Linked DNA regions of Egicoccus sp. AB-alg2. The protein of the gene in region 1 interacts with the protein of each later gene in a pairwise test. Links are inferred from orthologs where the notes say so. Each region holds a gene or a part of one and is shown on either strand. Other genes may lie near its edges. The genes, in order: pheT and secD.

Region 1 (16,109 bases):
CACCTCGTCGAAGGCCCTAATGCGGTGCGTGAGGCGCTCGCGGCCGGCGTCGTCGAGGAGCTGTACGTGACGGCCGACGCGGCCCCGGGGCTGGACGTCCCCGACGACGTGGTGTGCCACGAGGTCGCCGACCACGTGCTCGAACGCCTCGCCGACGCCACCACCCCCCAGGGCGTCGTCGCCGTGGCTCGCACCGGCACCGCCGGTCTGGAGGAGGTCGTGGGCGAGGGCCTGCTGGTCGTCCTGCACGCCGTCGCGGACCCCGGCAACGCCGGCACCATCATCCGAACCGCCGACGCCGCCGGCGCGGCCGGCATCGTCCTGACCACCGGCAGCGTCGATCCGTTCGCACCCAAGACGGTGCGCGCCGCGGTCGGCTCGACCTACCACCTGCCGGTGGTGACCGACGTCGACCTCGCCGACGTCGCCCTCGTCTGCCGCGCCGCCGGCCAGCCGCTGCTCGGGCTCGACGCCCACGGCGAGCGCTCGGTGTTCGACCTCGCTGTCGCCACGCCACCGCTGGCGCTGGTGTTGGGCAACGAGGCCCACGGCCTGCCCGCCGACGCGGCCGCCCACCTCGACGACGTCGTGGCGATCCCGCGGTGGGGCCGGGCCGAATCACTCAACGTGGCGGCGGCCGCCGCGGTCGCCGTGTATGCCGCCGCACGCGCGGTGCACGTCCCGGGCACGGCGCCGACACGCCGCTAGGGTGGTCGGCGAAAACGCTGTCAAGGCCGGCCGATGGACGATTTCGGGGCATTCGACCTCCTGCCGGAGGGCGTGGTCGTGGTGGGGGCCGACGGGCTCGTGCTGGCCGTCAACGACCGGGCACGCGCCTGGCTGGGCGGTCGCGGCGAGGTCGTCGGCAAGCCCTTCGCGGACGCCTTCGACCTGCGCGACGACGCCGGCGTGCGCTGCAGCCTGGGTGACCACCGCCCGGCGTTCGGCGAGCGCATCCCCGAGCGGGTGCTGTACCTCGAGGCGGGCGGACGGGTACGCCCCGTCGCCGTCGCCGGCCGCTGGCACGACGACCTGCTGGCCGTGACGCTGCGCAGCGCCGGCCGGCGCGAGGCGCTCGACGCCATCCACGGCGACGTCGTCGCCACCGTCTCACACGAGATCCGCTCGCCGCTCACCAGCGTCAAGGGCTTCACGCGCACCCTGCTCTCGCGCTGGGAGCGCTTCTCCGACGAGCAGAAGCGCGCCATGCTGGAGACGGTCGACGCCGACGCCGATCGCGTCACCCGTCTGCTGCGCGAACTCCTCGAGGTCTCGCGCATCGACGCCGGCCGGGTGCAACTGCAGCGGCAGCCGACCGACGTGGGTGCGCTGATCCGTTCCGTGGTCGCCAAGCTGGCGATGGGCGAGCTCGGATCCGGCCGCATGCTGCGCCTGGAGGTGGACCCCGACTGCCCGCGCGTGCTGGCCGACCCCGACAAGCTCGAGCAGGTGCTGGCCAACCTCCTGGAGAACGCGCTGGCCTATGCGCCCGACAGCGAGGTGCGCATCGACGTCCGCCCGCACGACGGGGGCGTCTGGATCCGGGTCGAAGACGACGGGGAGGGCATCCCGGCCGACGAATCGCGGTCGATCTTCCGCAAGTTCGGCCGTGGCCGGGACAACCGCCGGGCCGGCACCGGGCTCGGCCTGTACATCACCCGCGGCCTGGTCGAGGCCCATGGCGGGCAGGTGTGGCTCGACACCGACCGGCGCGACGGCGCCACCTTCCACGTCGTGCTGCCCGCCGGCGACTGACGGTCACGCGTCGGGGACGTTCGCGCGGGGCGTCTACCCTGCTCGTCCGCCCCCGTCCGGGCCGAAGGTGAGACCGTGACCGACCTGGAAACGCTGCAGCGCGACGCGCTGGCCGCCGTCGAGCGCGCCGGCGACCTCGACGCGCTCGACGAGGCGCGCGTGCGCTTCACGGGCAAGAAGAGCGACCTCGTCACCATCCAGAAGGGGATGCGCGAACTGTCCCCGGACGAGCGCAAGGAACGCGGCAAGCAACTCAACGCCTTCCGCGACACCTTCCAGCGCGCCTTCGACGCCCGCCGCGACGAACTCGCCTCCGTCGCCCTGCGGGAGCGTCTGGAGGCCGAGCGGCTCGACCTCAGCCTGCCGCCGCGTCGGCTGACGCCCGGCCGCCCCCACCTGCTCACCCAGGTCGAGCAGGAGATCGTCGACGTGTTCGTCGGGCTCGGCTATCGCGTCGCCGAGGGACCCGAGGTCGAATCCGGCGCCTACAACTTCGACCTGCTCAACATCGAGCCCGACCATCCGGCCCGCCAGGAGATGGACACGATCTACGTGTCCTTCGCCGCCGACGTCGTGCTGCGCACCCACACCTCGCCCGTCCAGGCCCGCACCATGACGGCGCAGGCACCGCCGGTCGCCGTCGTGTGCCCCGGCCGCGTCTACCGGGCCGACAGCGTGGACGCGACCCACTCGCCGGTGTTCACCCAGGTCGAGGGGCTGCTGGTGGCGCAGGACGTGTCGATGGCCGACCTGCGCGGCACCCTGCTGGCGTTCTCGCGGGCCCTGTTCGGGGCCGAGCGCCAGATCCGGCTGCGGCCGTCGTTCTTCCCGTTCACCGAACCCAGCGCCGAGGTCGACGTCAGCTGCGGGTTCTGCGGCGCCGCCGACGGCCGCGCCGGCGACCCCGACTGCCGCGTGTGCTCGGGCACCGGCTGGATCGAGATCCTCGGCGCCGGCATGGTCGACCCCAATGTCCTCAGCGCCTGCGGCTACGACCCCGGCGAGGTGTCCGGCTTCGCGTTCGGCATCGGCGTCGAGCGGGTCGCCATGCTGCGCCACGGCGTCCGCGACATCCGCGACTTCTACGACGCCGACGCCCGCTTCCTCTCCCGGTTCTAGTTCGACTCCCACCCGCCACCCCGATCGTCTCGCACGCTGACGCTCGCTCGTTGCCCCGCCATTCCGATCCCGCCGATCCGATCCCGCCAAGCCGATCCCATTCCTGCCGGAGCGTGTCCCGTGAAGCTGCCGTTGTCCTGGCTGCGCACCTTCGTCGACGTCGACCTGCCGCTCGACGAACTCGTCGACGTCATGAGCCTCAACGGCCTGGAGGTCGAGTCGATCGAGACGCCGGGCGCCGGCACCGCCGGGGTGCGCACCGCCAAGGTGCTGCACTGGGAGCCGCACCCGGACGCCGACCGGCTGCGGGTCGTGCGGGTCACGGGCGACGGCGGGGCGGGCGAGGTCGAGCTGGTGTGCGGCGCCGCCAACTTCGACGTCGGTGACGTGGTCGCCCACGCCGTGCCCGGCGCCTCCATCCCCGGCATGCGCATGGAGGCCCGCAAGATCCGCGGGGTCGTGTCCAACGGCATGCTGGCCTCGGCCCGCGAACTGCAGTTGTCCGACGAGCACGAGGGCATCCTGGTCCTGCCGGCCGACACGCCCGTCGGCGCGGACCTCACCGACCTGCTGCCGGTCGGCGAGCCCGTCGTCGAGGTCGCGGTGCAACCCGACCGCGGCGACCACCTCTCCGTGCTGGGCGTCGCCCGCGACCTGGCCGCCATCCTCGACACGACCTGGCGCGAGCCCGAAGGCATCCTTGCCGCGCTCGACGCCGACACCATCCCGGTCGCGCTGGAGACCGACGCGTGCGAGCGGTTCGTGACCTGGGCGCTGGAGGACGTGCGGGTGCAGCCGTCGCCGCCGTGGCTGGCACAGCGGCTCGGGCAGTGCGGCGTGCGGTCGATCGACCTGATCGTCGACGTCACCAACTTCGTCATGCTGGAGCTCGGCCAGCCGCTGCACGCCTTCGACCTCGACCGCGTCGCCGGGCCGCGCCTGACCGTCCGCGACGCCCGCGACGGCGAGACGCTGGTCACCCTCGACGACCAGGAGCGGAGCCTGGTCGCAGGTGACGTCGTCATCGACGACGCCGACGGGCCGGTCAGCCTGGCCGGCGTCATGGGCGGCGCCAGCACCGAGGTGACCGCCGACACGCGCCGCGTCCTGCTGGAGGCGGCCGTCTGGGAGCCGCGCCGCATCCGCCGCACGTCCCGTCGCCTCGGCCTGGTCTCCGAGGCCAGCCAGCGCTTCGAGCGTCGCGTCGACCCGGAGGGCGCCGCCCGCGGCGTCGGACGGGCGGTGCAGCTGCTGGCCCAGCTCGGCGCGGCCCGGCCGGTCGGCACGGCGGCCGTACACCGCGAGGTCGCGTGGGCCGGTCGCCCCACGATCGAGATCGACCCCGCCCGGGTCCAGCGCCTGCTGGCCGTCCCCGACCTCGACGCCGCGCGTCAGACCGACCTGCTGGCCCGCAGCGGCAGCTACGTCGAGGTGGACCACGACCGGCTGCGGGTGACCCCGCCGACCTGGCGTGGCGACCTGCAGCGCGAGGCGGACGTCGCCGAGGAGGTCGCGCGCCTGCACGGCTACGGGCGCATCCCCGCCACGCTGCCCGCGATCACCATGGTTGGGGGGCGCTCGCCGGCGCAGCGGCTCGAGCAGGAGCTGCGCGGGCTCGCCCTGGCGGCCGGGTTCGCTGAAGCCATCACGCGCCCGTTCGTGGGCGAGGACGCGCTGGCGGGGGTGGTGCCGACCAAGGGCCGGGTGGAGCTGGCGAATCCGCTGGCCAAGGACGCCTCCTCGATGCGGCCGTCGCTGGTCGAGGGCCTGCTGGTCGCGCTGCGCCGCAACGCCGGCCAGGGCCGTCCCGGCACGGCGCTGGTCGAGCTCGGGCGGTTGTTCCGGCCGGCCGACGACCCGCTGGGCGAGGTGCTGGACGCGTTCGCGCCGGTCGACGCCAGCGGCGACTGGCGCTGGTCGGCCCCCGACGGCGAGCCGTTGCCGGTCCAGCCCCGCACGCTCGCGCTGGCCGCCCAGGGGCTGCGGCTGGGCGAGCGCCACCTCGACGCCGAGGACCGTTGGAGCGTCTACGACCTGCTGGCGGTGCTCGACCAGGTCGTTGCCCGGGCGTGCCCGCCGGGTGCCGACTGGACGCTGCAGCGCGTGCCCGTCGAGCGTGACGGCTTCCACCCTGGCCGCTCCGCGTCCCTGCGCCTGCGCCCGCTGCCGGACGCCGCACCGGTCGAGGTCGGCTTCGTCGGCCAGCTCCATCCGCAGGAGGCCGACCGGCGTGACCTGCCAGAACCGGTCGTCGTGGCCGAGCTGCTGCTCGAGCCGCTGCTGCGGGCCGTGCCGCCGGAGGGGCACCCGCCCGTCGCGGCACGCACGCTGGTCCGCCACCCTGCCATGAGTCTGGACGTGGCCCTGGTCGCCGACGACGAGGTGCCCTACGCCACGCTGGAAGCGGCCGTGCGCGAGGGAGCGGGCGACCTCCTCGACGGGCTGTGGTGGTTCGACGAGTACCGCGGCGAGCAGGTCGGCCCGGGCCGCCGCAGCGTCGCCATCCGGCTGCGCCTGCAGTCGCCGGAGCGGCAACTGACCGACGCCGACGCCGAGGCCGTCATCGACGCGGTCGCGGCACGTGCCGAGGCACTCGGCGCGACCCTGCGCCGCTGACGCCCGGACCCGCCCGGCACGATGTGCCGGGCGGCCGCCGCGCGCCGTCGGATCGCGGCGGACCCCACCTCGTTGTCGTCGGCATCACGCCGTCCCGAGGAGCGTCCGATGCCGGCCCGAACCCCCGTGTCCCTGCTGGCGGTCGTGGCCGTCGGCTCGCTTGCGCTCGTCCCCGCGCCCGACCTGGTCGGCGGCGTGCTGGACGGGACGGGCGCCGGACCGATGGAGCACGTCGCCAACGTCCCGTACGCGGACGCCCACGGCACCGGGCCGAACCAGGGAACCGACCTGGAGTTCGCGACCATCCCGGTCACGCGCACGGTCGAGGAGCGGGTCGGCCTCGGGCGGGGTGGGGGAGCGGTCCGGACCCGGACGGAGGTCGAGAACCGCACCTTCGTCTTCGCCGGGACCTACACCAACGGCCTGCAGATCCTCGACGTCACCGACCCGGGCCGCCCACGCCCGGTGGCCGTCTACGACTGTGCCATCGCGCAGGGCGACGTGCAGGTGTTCGAACGCGACGCACGCTGGTACGTGACCTACGCCCGCGACCTCGGGTATGCGAGCCAGACCCGCACGGACTCCGCCTGCTTCCGCGAGGCCGAGGCGCTCGGGTTCGGCGCGCGCGACGCCCTCGGTCCGGGCACGTTCGTCGTCGACGTGACCGATCCCCACGCGCCGACGCTGGCGTCGTTCGTGTCGTTCCCGAAGGGCTCGCACAACCAGACCGTGCACCCGAGCGGCGACTACCTCTACAACTCCAACTCGGAGCTGATCACCTCCGTCGTCGGCGAGGTCGGCATCGAGGTCGTCGACATCCGCGACCTCGCCGCCCCGGTCCAGGTCGCATTCGTCCCGCTGCCGATCAGGCCGGGACTGGGCACCGAGTCGCACGACATCACGTTCAACGCCGACGGCACGCGTGCCTACTCGGCCGCCCTGTCGCAGACCGTCATCATCGACACCACCGACCCTGCCGATCCGACCATCGTGTCGTCCTTCGTCGACCCGGCGATCAACGTCGAGCACCAGGCGAACCCGGTCAAGCTGACCGACCCGATCCTCGGGCGCCGCGAGTTCCTCGTCGTCGAGGACGAGGTGGCCGGCGCGTCGCCGACGGGGCAGTGCCCCAACGGCGGCGTCCACGTCTACGACATCACCGGCGACCTCGAACGGACGCCACGCAAGGTCGGCTACTGGAACATCCGTGACGTCGGCCTCACCACCGACGGGATCGGCACCTGCACCGCCCACGTCTTCGAGATCCACGAGGACGAGGCCCTGATGACCATCGCGTTCTACAACGGTGGCGTGCGCGTGGTCGATCTGTCGGGCCTGGTCGGGGTCGCCCTCGGCGAACTCGGTGTCGGGATGCGCGAGGTCGCCTCGTTCCGTTTCGAGGACAGCGACACGTGGGCCGTGAAGGCACCGTCGGTGTCCCGCGACCGGCCCTTCCACGTCTACGGCAACGACATCGCCCGCGGCCTCGACGTCTACCTTGTCGACCTGTCCAAGGCGACGGCGGGCACTGGTCTCGATCAGTGGTTGTCCGCGGAGCAGGCCCTGCTGCAGTTGCCGAGCGAGCCGCTCTCACCCGCCGAACTGGCGGACATCGCGCTGCGTTGCAAGCTGCCGGTCGCGTCCTGAGTGAACCGCGGGTCGCGTCGCCCGACGCGACGAGGCGCCGGGCGACGTGACCGCTGTTACAGCAGTTCAGGGCGCGCGAAGTCCTTGCCGTGGACGTGCTCGTCCAGGAACGCCAGCACGGTCTCGTACCACAGCCGTGCGTTCTGGGGCTTTAGCACCCAGTGGTTCTCGTCGGGGAAGTACAGGAAGCGGGCGTCCACACCGTGGCGGGACAGGTCCGTCCACAGCGTCAGGCCCTCGCTGATCGGCACCCGGTAGTCCAGTTCGCCGTGGACGACCAGCATGGGCGTGCGGATCTGGCCGACGAACCGCTGCGGCGAGTGCTCGCGGTAGCGGCGACGGTCGGTCGCGTAGGGGTCGCCGAACTCGCGCTCCCACAGCAGCCCCATGTCGGTCGTGCCGTGGAAACCCTCGAGGTTCCACAGCGACGCGTGCGTGACGATGCAGCGGAACCGGTCGGTGTGCCCGGCGACCCAGTTGGCCATGTACCCACCGAACGAGCCGCCCATCGCCGCGACCCGCTCGGCGTCGACCGCGTCGTGGTCGCAGGCGGCGTCGACGGCCGCCAGCAGGTCGGTGTACGGCTCGTGTCCCCAGCGGCCCCAACCGCGCCGGACGAAGTCCCGCCCGTAGCCGGTCGACAGGGCCGGGTCGGGCAGCAGCACGGCGTAGCCCCGGGCGGCCAGCACCGACGGGCACCACCGCCACGACCAGTTGTTCCACGAGCCGAGCGGCCCGCCGTGGATGAACACGACCAGCGGCAGGGGACCGTCGGCGTCCTCGGGCAGGACCAGCCAGGACCCGACCTGCACCCCGTCGTCGGCGGGGGCGTGCAGCCGCTCGACCCGCACGGCCGGCTGGTCACCCGCCGGTGAGGGCAACACCTGTGGCGGTTGGTCCGCGTCGGTCGCGTCGTAGCGCACGACCTGTGGCGGCTCACCGACGGTGGCCCGCAGGGCGAAGACGGCGGTGCCGTCGGGCGCGACGCAGGTGTCGACGTGCGCGCCGCCGGCCGCCAGCCGGGTCACCTCGCGGCTGGCGAGCTCCAGGCGGAAGATCGGGCGGTGTCCCTGCTCGTCGGCCTCGAACACGATCGCGCGGCCGTCCGGCATCCACTGCGCATGGTCGGGCCACAGGTCCAGGTCGGGGAGGAGGTCGGTGACGTCGCCGCTCGCCAGGTCGACGAGGGCGAGGCCGATGTCGGCGGCGCGATCGGGCGCGCCGACGTCCATCACCTGGCAGACCACCTGGCGGCCGTCCGGGGACACGCGGGGTGCCGACCAGAACCGCCCGTCAGCGACCAGGGTCCGCCGCTCGCCGGTGGCGACGTCGACCGCGACCAGGTCGGTGGCCAGGTCGTCGGGCGAGGTGAGCGCCTCACCGGCGCGGCGCCACGCGGTCACGTAGGTCGTGCCGTCGGGCGTCAGGTCGCCCTCGACGTTGCGCAGCACACTGCCGCGGGCCAGCAGCCGCGGCTCGGGGACGGTCTCGTCGTCGACGGGCGCTGCTGCCGAAGCCGCACCCTGGAGCCGGCCGGCGTCGAGGAACCAGCGGCCGGGCTGTCGCGGCCCGAGGTAGTGGTCCCAGAACCGGATCGGGTAGTCGTCGAACAACTGCGCGGTCACGCCCGCCTCCTCGCGGCGCTTGGCGTGCTCGCGGTCGCCGGCGAACGTGTCCGCCTGCGGGTGCAGGTCGCCGGCCAGGACGACGTCGCCCGTGTCGCGGGCCACGCTCACGCCGGCGACACCGCCGGGCGGTGCGACGACGAGGTGGGCCTCGCCACCGTCGGGTGGCAAGGCCCACAACGCCGCCGGCGGGTCGCCGTCCGGTGTCGTGTCGGGATCGGGCCGAGCGGAGACGAACAGCAGCGTGCCGTCGGGGCCGAACGCGGCGCCGGACTCGCCGGGCGCGGAGCGGGTGAGCTGCCGCGGCCGGCCCTCGCCCGTCGGGTCCAGCCCCCACAGCGCCGAGCGGTAGCGCTTCGCGTCCGGGGCCTCGGTCGCGACGCCGACCACCAGCCGGCGACCGTCCGGAGCGATCGCCAGGCCCGACAGACGGGGCTGGCGCAGGAACGTGTCGAGGTCGAATGGTGTAGTCATGGGACCGAGGCTAGTGAGCACCCCGGGCGGGCAACCGGCGCCGCGGACGGACCGCACACGGTCCCCGGCCGCCGGGACGGCCGACACGAGCGAAACGGCCGGGACGAGAGGAGGAGCGATGCCGGAGCGGCTGGGCAATGGCGTACTGAACTGGGCGTCGATGCTGAACGAGCAGGCGCGTGCCCAGGCGCTGCGCACGGCCACGGTGGCCGTGATCGACGGGCACGTCGCCCTCATGCCCGACGCGCACTGGGGGATGGGCTGCACGATCGGGTCGGTGATCCCGACCCGCGAGGCGATCATCCCGTCGGCGGTCGGGGTGGACATCGGCTGCGGGGTCATCGCCGCGGAGACCACCCTGCTGGCCGAGCACCTGCCCGACGACCTCACGCCACTGCTGTCCGGCTGGCAGGAACGGATCCCGGCCGGCCTCGGCTACTGGCACGCCGAGGAGGATCCAGCCTGGGCGGCCTTCGTCGCGGAGTACGGCCTGCCGGACAGCGTCGCCGGCGATGCGCGGCTGCGCGAACGTGCGCCGCGACAGTTCGGGACGTTGGGGTCCGGCAACCACTTCCTCGAGCTGTGCCTCGACGAGCGCGACCGGGTCTGGCTCATGCTGCACTCGGGCTCGCGCGGGCCCGGCAACGTGCTGGCGATGCGCCACATCGACCGGGCGAAGACGGCGATGCGCCAGGCGATGGTGACGCTCCCCGACCCGGATCTGGCCTACCTCGTGCAGGGCACGCCGGCGTTCGACGCCTACGTGCGTGACCTGCAGTGGGCGCAGGCCTACGCGTACGGCTCACGCCAGCGGATGATGCACGTGGCTCTCGCACGGCTCCGGGCCCTGGCGCCGTTCGAGGTCCGGCAGACGATCAACAACCATCACAACTACGCGCGGCGCGAACGCCACGACGGCCGGGACCTGTGGATCACCCGCAAGGGCGCGATCTCGGCACGGCCCGGCGAACTGGGGGTCGTGCCGGGCTCGATGGGCACCGGCTCCTACATCGTTCGGGGCCTGGGCAACCCCGCCAGCTACGCCTCCGCCGCCCACGGCGCCGGTCGCGCGATGTCGCGCAACCAGGCCCGCCGGGCGTTCACGGTCGAGGACATGGAGAAGGCGATGCTCGGACGCACGTGGCTGCAGCAGGACGCCGCCGCGCTGATCGACGAGATCCCGACCGCCTACAAGGACCTCGACACGGTGATGGCCGACCAGACGGACCTGGTGGAGGTGGTGCACCGGCTGCGGACGCTCGTGAACTACAAGGGCGTGGAGAAGGGCAGCCGTCGCGGCAGCCACTGACCGGCCCTCCTACGCTGCCGGCCATGGCCGACATCCGACTGCGCCGCGGCGTCTCCGTCCCGGAGGCGGAGTTCGACGTGCGCGTGTCCCGGTCCTCCGGCCCCGGCGGGCAGGGCGTCAACACCACCGACAGCAAGGTCGAACTGCGCTGGGACGTCGCCGCGTCACCGTCGCTGACGGAGACGCAACGCCGGCGCGTGCTCGAACGTCTCGGCAACCGGATCACCGGGGACGGCGTGCTGATCCTGCAGTCCTCCGAGCACCGCAGCCAGCACCAGAACCGCGCGGCGGCGTTCGCGCGGTTGCAGGCGGTGGTGGGGGAGGCGCTCGAGCCACCGAAGGTCCGCCGCCCGACCCGCCGCACCCGCGCGTCCAAGGATCGGCGGCTGCAGGCCAAGCGGCAGCGCAGCGAGACCAAGAAGCTGCGCAAGCCGCCCGACGTCTGATGCGGAGCGGTCGGCGACCCACCGGCGTTTGCATAGTGCTGCATAATCCTGCAGACTGCGCGCTTCGTCTCGACAGGAGCCGCACCCATGACCGCGTCGGTCGGCATCGTCGGCGCCTCCGGCTACGGAGGGGCCGAACTGCTGCGCCTGCTGGCCGGTCACCCGCAGCTCGAGGTGGCCGTCGTCGCCGCCCACTCGCAGGCGGGCGAGCCGGTGGCCTCGCTGTTCCCGAATCTCGCCGGCACGGCGGTCTTCGACGCCGTCGACGTCGATCGCCTGGCCGGCCTCGACCTGGTGTTCCTGTCGACGCCGCACGGCCCGTCGCTGGAGTTGGGCGCGGCCCTCCACGACGCCGGCGTGCGCACCGTCGACCTGTCCGCGGCCTTCCGGCTGCCCGCCGACGGGTTCGCGACCTGGTACGGCGAGACGCACCCGCGGCCGGACCTCGCCCCGGCCGTCTACGGGCTGCCGGAGTTCAACCGCAAGCAGATCGCGGACGCGACCCTGGTCGCCAACCCCGGCTGCTACGTGACGACGGCGCTGCTCGGGCTGGTCCCGCTCGCGTCGTTGGTGCAGCCCGGAACCGTGGTGGTCGACGGCAAGTCCGGCACGTCCGGGGCCGGCCGGGCCGCCAAGGACGCGTTGCACGCCACCCACGTGGCCGGCAGCGTCACGGCCTACGGCGCACCCGCCCACCGGCACACGGGCGAGATCGAGGCCCACCTCGCCGCGTTCGGGGCCGACCTCGGCCCGATCAGCTTCACCCCGCACCTGCTGCCGATCCCGCGCGGGCTGCTGACCACCAGCTACGCGACCCTGCGCGACGGCGTGTCGGCGGACGACGTGCAGCGCGCGCTGGTCCAGGCCTACGCGGACGAGCCGTTCGTCCACGTGCTCGCGCCGGGCGAGTTCCCGGTGGTCAAGGCCGTGACCGGCTCCAACGGGGCGCAACTGTCGGCCGTCACCGACCCGCGGACCCGGCGTGTGACGGTGGTCGCGGTGACCGACAATCTCGGCAAGGGCGCGGCGGGGCAGGCCCTGCAGAACGCCAACCTGCTGCTCGGCCTCGAGGAGACGACCGGCCTGACCGCGATCGGGCTGTACCCGTGACCGGCGTGTGGGGACCGCAGGACCGCAGCGGCCTGCAGCCGGTGCCGGGTGGCGCCACCGCCGCCGACGGCTTCCGCGCGGCGGGCGTCGTCAGCGGGGTCAAGCCGTCCGGCAACCCGGACCTGGCCCTGCTCGTGGCCGACGAGGTCGCCGGGGCCGCGGCCGTCACCACGACCAACCTCGTCAAGGCGCCCGCCTGCCGCCTGACGGAAGCGCATGTCGCCGACGGCAAGGCGCGCGCCGTCGTCATCAACGCCGGCAACGCCAACGTGTGCACGCCCGACGGCGACGCCCACGCGGCGCGACTGGCGGCCGTGACGGCCGGGCACCTCGGTGTCGCCGCCGACGAGGTGCTGGTGATGTCCACCGGCGTCATCGGCGTCCCGCTGCCGATCGAGCGCATCGAGGCCGCCCTGCCGGCCGCCGTCGACGCGCTGTCACCCGACGGCGGCGACGCTGCCGCCCAGGCCATGCTGACCACCGACACGCACGGCAAGCAGGTCGCCTTCCGCGTCACCGACGAGCAGGGCAGTTGCGTGGTCGGTGGCATGGCCAAGGGCGTCGGCATGATCGAGCCGGCCATGGCCACGCTGCTGGTGGCGATCACCACGGACGCGCCGCTGGGCGGCCCGATCGCCCGCAAGGTGCTGCGCAGCGCGGTGGCGACCACCTTCAACCGCATCAGCGTCGACGGCGACGGGTCGACCAGCGACACCGTGGCCCTGCTGGCCGGCGGCAGCGCGTCACACCCACCGCGCCTGGACACGCTCGCCCGGGCCGTGCACGCCGTCTGTGCCGACCTCGCCCGCCAGGTGGTCGCCGACGGCGAGGGCGCGACCCGCGTCGCCGCCGTCACCGTCCGGCAGGCCGCCACCGAAGCGGACGCCGAGCGCCTCGCCCGCGCCGTCGCCACGTCGCTGCTGGTGCGCGCCGCCATCCACGGTGCGGACCCGAACTGGGGACGCATCCTGATGGCGATGGGCAACGCGCAGGTCGACTTCGACCCGCGCCGGGTCGGCATCCGCTGCGCCGGCGTGACGGTCTGCCGCTTCGGCGTCGCCGCCAGCTTCGACCGCAACCAGGCCACCATCGCGATGAGCAAGCCGGAGATCGAGATCGAGATCGACCTCGGCTCCGGCGACGCCGCCGCCACCGTGCTGACCTGCGACCTGACACCCGAGTACGTGCGGTTCAACGCCGAGTACACGACCTAGGGGACCGTCTGCCATGTCCATCCCGTCCACCACGGCCAGCGCGGACACGACCGCGTCGACGACGACGTCCGCGGACGAGCAGGCCTTCGAGCGGGTCGTCGCCGCCCAGGGCAAGGCCGCCGTGCTGCGCGAGGCGCTGCCCTGGATCACCCGCTTCCACGGCCAGACCGTCGTGATCAAGTACGGCGGCAACGCGATGGTCGACGACGAGCTCAAGCGCTCCTTCGCGGCCGACGTCGCGCTGCTGCACTTCGTCGGGCTGCGGCCGGTGATCGTCCACGGCGGCGGTCCGCAGATCAGCGCGCTCGCCGGCCAGCTCGGCGTCCGGTCCTCGTTCGTCGGCGGTCTGCGGGTCACCGACGAGGCCATGATGGACGTCGTGCGCATGTCGCTGCTCGGGCAGGTCAACCCGGAGCTGGTCGGGCTCGTGCAGGCCGCCGGCGCCCCGGCGGTCGGCGTCGCGGGCACCGACGCGGGGCTGCTGAGGGTCCGCCCCGCCGTCGGCCCCGACGGCGAGGACCTGGGGCTGGTCGGCGAGGTCGAGCAGGTCGCGACCCACTACCTCGACGAGATGCTGCGCGACCAGTTCCTGCCGGTCGTCGCGACCGTCGGGCGCGACGCCGACGGACGGGAACGCAACGTCAACGCCGACCTCGCGGCGGGCGCGATCGCGGCCGCCCTGGGCGCCTCGAAGCTGGTCTACCTCACGGACGTCGAGGGGCTCTACCAGGACTTCGGCGACCCGGAGCGGCAGAGCCTCATGAGCGAGGTCTCCGCCGACCGGCTGCAGGCCATGCTCGACGCGGGCGAATTGCACGAGGGCATGCGCCCGAAGGTGCGCTCCATCGTGCGGGCGATCCAGGACGGCGTGCCGCAGGCCCACATCCTCGACGGGCGGGTGCTGCACGCGGTGCTGATCGAGATCTTCACCGACGAGGGCGTCGGCACCATGATCACCCCCGGCGCACGGGCCACGGCCACCCCCGCGCCGGCCGCGACACGGGCGGGTGCCGCATGACCAGCGCCACCGAGGCACTGGCCACCCGCGCCGGCCAGCGGTTCATGCCGACCTACCCGGCCCCGAAGGCGGCGTTCGTCCGGGGCAAGGGCACCGCGCTGTTCGACGCCGACGACAACGTCTTCCTCGACTTCCTGTGCGGGTTGGGGGTGACCAACCTCGGGCACGCCCACCCGGCGGTCGCCGCGGCCGTGGCGGCGCAGGCGGGCACGCTGGTGCACACCTCCAACCTCTTCGTCACCGAGCCGGCCGTCGCGCTGGCCGAGCGGCTGGCCCGGATCGTGGGGTGGGACGACGCACGGGTGTTCTTCGCCCAGTGCGGTGCCACGGCCAACGAGACCGCGGTGAAGCTCGCCCGGCGCCACGGCAAACGGCAGCGCCCCGACAAGACCCGCGTCGTTGCGCTCGAGGGCTCGTTCCACGGGCGCACGCTCGCGACTTTGGAGGCCACCGGGCAGCCCGCCAAGCACGAGCCGTTCGCGCCGCTGGCCGGGTTCGTCGACCACGTGCCCCACGACGACGCCGACGCCGTGCGTGCCGCGGTGAGCGACACCACCTGCGCGGTTCTCGTGGAGGTCGTGCAGGGCGAGGGCGGCGTCCGGCCGGTCCCGGACGAGGTGCTGCTCGCCGCCCGCGAGGCCTGCGACGCCGTGGGCGCGCTGCTGGTCGTCGACGAGGTGCAGACCGGCATCGGTCGCACCGGCCCCTGGTTCGCGTACCAGGACACCCCGGTCGTGCCCGACGTGGTGACGCTCGCCAAGGCGCTGGCCAACGGCCTGCCCATCGGGGCCTGCGTCGCCCGTGGCGAGGCGGCGACCGCCTTCGGCGTCGGCGACCACGGCACGACCTTCGGCGGCAACCCCGTCACCTGCGCCGCCGCCAACGCCGTCATCGACACCATCGAGGCCGAAGGCGTGCTGGCCGCCGGCCGCACCCGCGCCCGGCGCCTGACCGAGGGGCTCCAGCGGCTGGTCGACACCGCGCCGCTGGCCAGCGGCGTACGCGGTCGTGGCCTGCTGCTGGGGCTGGAGCTGGACGCCCCGGTCGCGGCCGAGGTGGAGGCGGCCTGCCGCGAGCGCTTCCTGATCGTAAACGCCGTCGCCCCCGACGTCGTGCGGTTCGCGCCGCCGCTGACCGTCAGCCGCCAGGAGATCGACCTGGCGCTGGCCGCCGTGGCCGAGTCGCTGGACGCCGTCGCCGCCGGCGACGACCCCACTGCCTGAGGAACCGCCATGACCTTCCCCGACGACTTCCTGTCCGTCGACGACCTGACCGGCGAGCAGTTGCTGCAGGTGCTCGACGTCGCCGACCAGCTCAAGGCCGACCGCGCCGAGCGCCTGGCCGCCGGATCCGACCTGGCCCACGGCGCGCTGCGCGGCCGCACGGTCGCGCTGGTGTTCGAGAAGCCGTCGACGCGGACGCGGGTGTCGTTCCAGGTGGCCGTCACCGAGCTGGGCGGCCAGCCGCTGCCGCTGTCGTCGGCGGAACTGCAGCTCGGCCGCGGCGAGACGATCGCCGACACGGGCACGGTCCTCTCGCGCTACGTCCACGCGGTGGTCGTGCGCACCTTCGGCCAGGACCGCCTGGAGGAGCTGGCGGACGCGGCCGACGTCCCCGTCGTCAACGCACTCACGGACCTCGAGCACCCCTGCCAGGCCGTCGCCGACCTGCAGACCTTCCGCGAGGCCCACGTCGACTTCGAGGGCCGCACCCTGGCCTACGTCGGCGACGGCAACAACGTCGCCAACTCCTTGCTCCTGGCCGGCGCCAAGGTCG
Region 2 (3,641 bases), 130 kb from region 1 along the record:
CGGCTTCCGCCACGCCAACCTGGTCGGGCGCATCGCCCACAACGTCCTGCTGCACCTCGGCGCCGACCGGGAGCTGTGCGACCTCGCCGCCGTGGGCGGCTACCTGCACGACGTCGGCAACGTCGTCAGCCGCATGAACCACGGCCTGTCGGGTGCCTGGATCGCCTACGACGCCCTGCGCCGACTGGAGGTCGACCCCTACCGGATCGGCCTGGTGCTCTCCGCGATCGGCAACCACGAGGAGCAGTACGGATCCTCCATCGGGCCCGTCGGCGCGGCCGTCATCCTGGCGGACAAGGCCGACGTGCACCGCAGCCGGGTCCGCAAGGGCGCCGACACGGCGGCCGACATCCACGACCGGGTCAACGACGCCGTGACGCACTCGTTCCTGCGGGTGGACGCGGACGCCGCCACCATCACGCTCGAGCTCGAGCTCGACACGACCCGGTCGACGGTCATCGAGTACTTCGAGATCTTCCTGGAACGGATGGTGATGTGCCGCCGGGCCGCACGGACACTCGGCTGCGAGTTCCGCATCACCGCCAACGGCGTGCCGCTCGGCTGACGCCGGCACGCCCGACACCGTAGGACCCTGACGTGAACAAGCGGAGCTACGTCGCCACGCTGACGGTGACCCTCCTGATCGTGCTGCTCGCCGGCACGTACCTCGGGCTGGGCAACCGGCCCAACCTCGGCCTGGACCTGCAGGGCGGCATCAGTGCCATCTACACCGCCGAGCTCCAGGGCGACGAACCCGAGGAGGGCATCGACGACATCCTGGACCAGACCGTGGAGGTCATCCGGGCCCGCGTCGACAGCCTCGGCGTCGCCGAGCCGGACATCTCGCGCGCCGGCAACGACATCATCGTGCAGCTGCCGGGCATCTCCGACGCCGAGCGCGTGCAGGAGATCATCGGCACGACCGCGCAGCTCGCCTTCCGTCCGGTCGAGGCGGTGATCCCGCCCGGCGACCCGGACTACGAGGAAGGACCGGACTGCGCCGCGCCCGTCGACGAGCGCGAGGAGCTGGCGGCCGGCGAGTCGGGGATCCTCTGTGGCTCACCGACCGAGGGCGCCAGCCCCGGCGAGGCGGACGAGGACGCCGCCGCGACGCCGGTGGAGAAGTACCGCGTCGGGCCGGTCGCCCTGACGGGCGAGCGCATCGACAACGCCTTCCCGACCCTGGGCCAGGGCGGGTTCGAGGTGACCCTGGAGCTCGACAACCAGGGCGGCCAGGAATGGGCGGAGATCACCAGCGAGCTGGCCTGCGAACGCGACCAGGGCCAGCCGGGCATGCTCGCCATCGTGCTCGACAACGTCGTGGAGTCCGCGCCCGGCATGAACCCGGGGGTGGCCTGCGGCACGGGCATCACCGGCGGCACCGCGACCATCACCACCGGCGGCGCCACCCAGGAGGAGCAGGAGGCCGACGCGGTCGACCTCGCCCTGATCCTGCGTACCGGTGCGCTCCCGATCAGCCTGGATGCCGCCACCTTCGACGTCGTGTCGCCGACCCTGGGGACCGAGTCGCTGCAGTCGGGCCTGCTGGCCGGAGCGATCGGCCTCGTGCTGGTCGGGATCTGGCTGCTGTTCTTCTACCGGGTGCTCGGGCTGGTCGCCCTGGGGGCGCTCGGGATCTTCGGCGTCGTCACCCTGTCGCTGATCACCCTGCTGGGCAACTTCGGGTTCGCACTCACGCTCGCCGGGATCGCCGGTCTGATCGTGTCCATCGGCATCACCGCCGACTCGTCGATCATCTTCTTCGAACGCATCCGCGACGAGGCCAACCTCGGCAAGACCGTCCGCACCAGCGTGAAGACGGCGTTCGCCTCGGCCTTCCGCACCAACCTGGCCGGCAACACGGTTACGCTGGCGGCGGCCGTCATCCTGTACTTCCTCGCCGTCGGGCCGGTGCGCGGGTTCGCCCTCATGCTCGGGATCGCGAGCATCCTCGACATCATGATCATGTTCTTCTTCACCCGCCCGCTGGTGTTCCTGCTGTCGGGCACGAAGGTCATGAACCGCAAGACGGTGCGGGCCGCCGAGCCGGCCGCCGTCGCGACCGCGGGAGGCCGCCGATGAGGACGCCGAACTTCGACTTCGTCGGGCGCGCCCGACTCTGGGCGACCATCTCCGGCGCCGTCATCCTGGTCAGCCTGGGTTCGCTGCTGATCGGCGGGCTCGACCTGTCGATCGACTTCGTCGGCGGTACCGCCTACCGCCTGGAGGGCATCGACCCGGACACCACCTCGCAAGAGCTGCAGCAGGCCGCCGAGGAGGCCGGCGCGCAGGACGTCATCCCGCAGTTGCAGGGCGAGGGCGACGCCCGTGGTGCCCTGGTGCGCACTGACGCGCTCGAGCCGGGCAGTCCCGAGGCGGTGGCGGTCGAGGAGGCCCTGGTCGAGGTGTCGGGCGCCGACAACTCGACCATCAGCTTCGTCGGGCCGACCTGGGGCCAACGCATCACGCAGCAGGCGCTCGAGGCACTGCTGGTGTTCATGGTCGTCGTCGTGATCTACATCTCGTTCCGGCTGGAGTTCAAGATGGCCGTCGCGGCCGTCATCGCGCTGGTGCACGACCTGCTGATCACGATCGGGGTCTACTCGCTGGTCGGGTTCAACGTCTCGCCCGCCACCGTGATCGCGCTGCTCACCATCCTGGGTTACTCGCTGTACGACACCGTGGTCGTGTTCGACCGGGTGAAGGAGAACGGCGTCCAGCTGGGCGAGCCCGGCCGTCGGACCTACGCCCAGCTCGTCAACGCGTCGATGAACGAGGTGCTGTACCGCTCCCTGAACACCTCGATCACGTCCGTGCTGCCGGTCGCGGCGCTGCTGTTCATCGGCGCGCAGGTGCTGGGCGCGACGACGCTGCAGGACCTGGCGCTGGCGCTGTTCATCGGCATGCTGGTCGGCGTGTACTCGTCGCTGTTCGTCGCGGCGCCGTTCCTCGCCTGGTGGAAGATGCGCGAGCCGGAGAACCGCAAGGCCGCCGAGCGCGAGGCCGAGCGGCTCGAGCGCGGCGGCGACGAGGCCGACGAGGTCCCGGCCGTGACCGCCAGCAGCGAGCGGCGCGCACCGATCACCACCGAGTACGTCCGTGGCGAGGGCAAGCGCAAGAAGCGACGCCGCTGAGCGCCGCCGGACCGTCGTCCGCTTCCAGGAGAAGCCCGTTGGAGATCCAGCTCGACCCCTCGGTGCTCGCCGCTCGCGTGCGGGACATCCCCGACTACCCGAAGCCGGGCGTGGTCTTCAAGGACGTCACGCCGCTGCTGGGTGACCACGTCACGTTCTCGACCGCGGTCGACTGGCTGGTGACCCGGTTCGGACGCGGCACGGTCGACAAGGTCGTGGGCATCGAGGCACGGGGCTTCATCCTGGCCGCCCCGGTGGCCTACCACTTCGGCGCCGGGTTCGTCCCGGCGCGCAAGGCCGGCAAGCTCCCGCACGAGGCCGTGTCCGTCACCTACGACCTCGAGTACGGCTCGGAGACGCTGGAGCTGCACCGCGACGCGATCGCCGCCGGTGATCGCGTGCTGATCGTCGACGACGTGCTGGCGACCGGCGGCACCGCGGCCGCCACCATCGACCTGGTGGAGCAGCTCGGCGGTGACGTGGTCGGGCTGGGCTTCCTCATCGAGC

Evidence for each region.
Region 2: the proteins of pheT (region 1) and secD interact in binary tests that used the Escherichia coli proteins (3 or more experiments, as listed by UniProt). The link is inferred for Egicoccus sp. AB-alg2 from one-to-one orthologs.

What each region holds. Positions count from the first base shown.
Region 1 is NZ_JBGUAX010000002.1:15,332-31,440, reverse strand. Bases 2,599-5,742 are described here. They hold pheT (phenylalanine--tRNA ligase subunit beta), read left to right. Parts: upstream 2,599-2,994; coding sequence 2,995-5,490; downstream 5,491-5,742. Other genes in these bases: ACERM0_RS02720 (LVIVD repeat-containing protein), read left to right, coding at 5,599-5,742; pheS (phenylalanine--tRNA ligase subunit alpha), read left to right, coding at 2,599-2,874. In the rest of the region: ACERM0_RS02740 (TrmH family RNA methyltransferase), read left to right, coding at 1-708; ACERM0_RS02735 (ATP-binding protein), read left to right, coding at 742-1,755; more of pheS, read left to right, coding at 1,831-2,598; more of ACERM0_RS02720, read left to right, coding at 5,743-7,137; ACERM0_RS02715 (alpha/beta fold hydrolase), read right to left, coding at 7,194-9,236; ACERM0_RS02710 (RtcB family protein), read left to right, coding at 9,355-10,545; alternative ribosome rescue aminoacyl-tRNA hydrolase ArfB, read left to right, coding at 10,569-10,991; argC (N-acetyl-gamma-glutamyl-phosphate reductase), read left to right, coding at 11,079-12,101; bifunctional glutamate N-acetyltransferase/amino-acid acetyltransferase ArgJ, read left to right, coding at 12,107-13,315; argB (acetylglutamate kinase), read left to right, coding at 13,329-14,333; ACERM0_RS02685 (acetylornithine transaminase), read left to right, coding at 14,330-15,556; argF (ornithine carbamoyltransferase), read left to right, coding at 15,566-16,109.
Region 2 is NZ_JBGUAX010000002.1:155,773-159,413, reverse strand. Bases 1-2,839 are described here. They hold secD (protein translocase subunit SecD), read left to right. Parts: upstream 1-597; coding sequence 598-2,082; downstream 2,083-2,839. Other genes in these bases: secF (protein translocase subunit SecF), read left to right, coding at 2,079-2,839; ACERM0_RS03375 (HD domain-containing protein), read left to right, coding at 1-565. Also shown: more of secF, read left to right, coding at 2,840-3,134; ACERM0_RS03360 (adenine phosphoribosyltransferase), read left to right, coding at 3,179-3,641. UniProt on the Escherichia coli protein: Part of the Sec protein translocase complex. Interacts with the SecYEG preprotein conducting channel. SecDF uses the proton motive force (PMF) to complete protein translocation after the ATP-dependent function of SecA.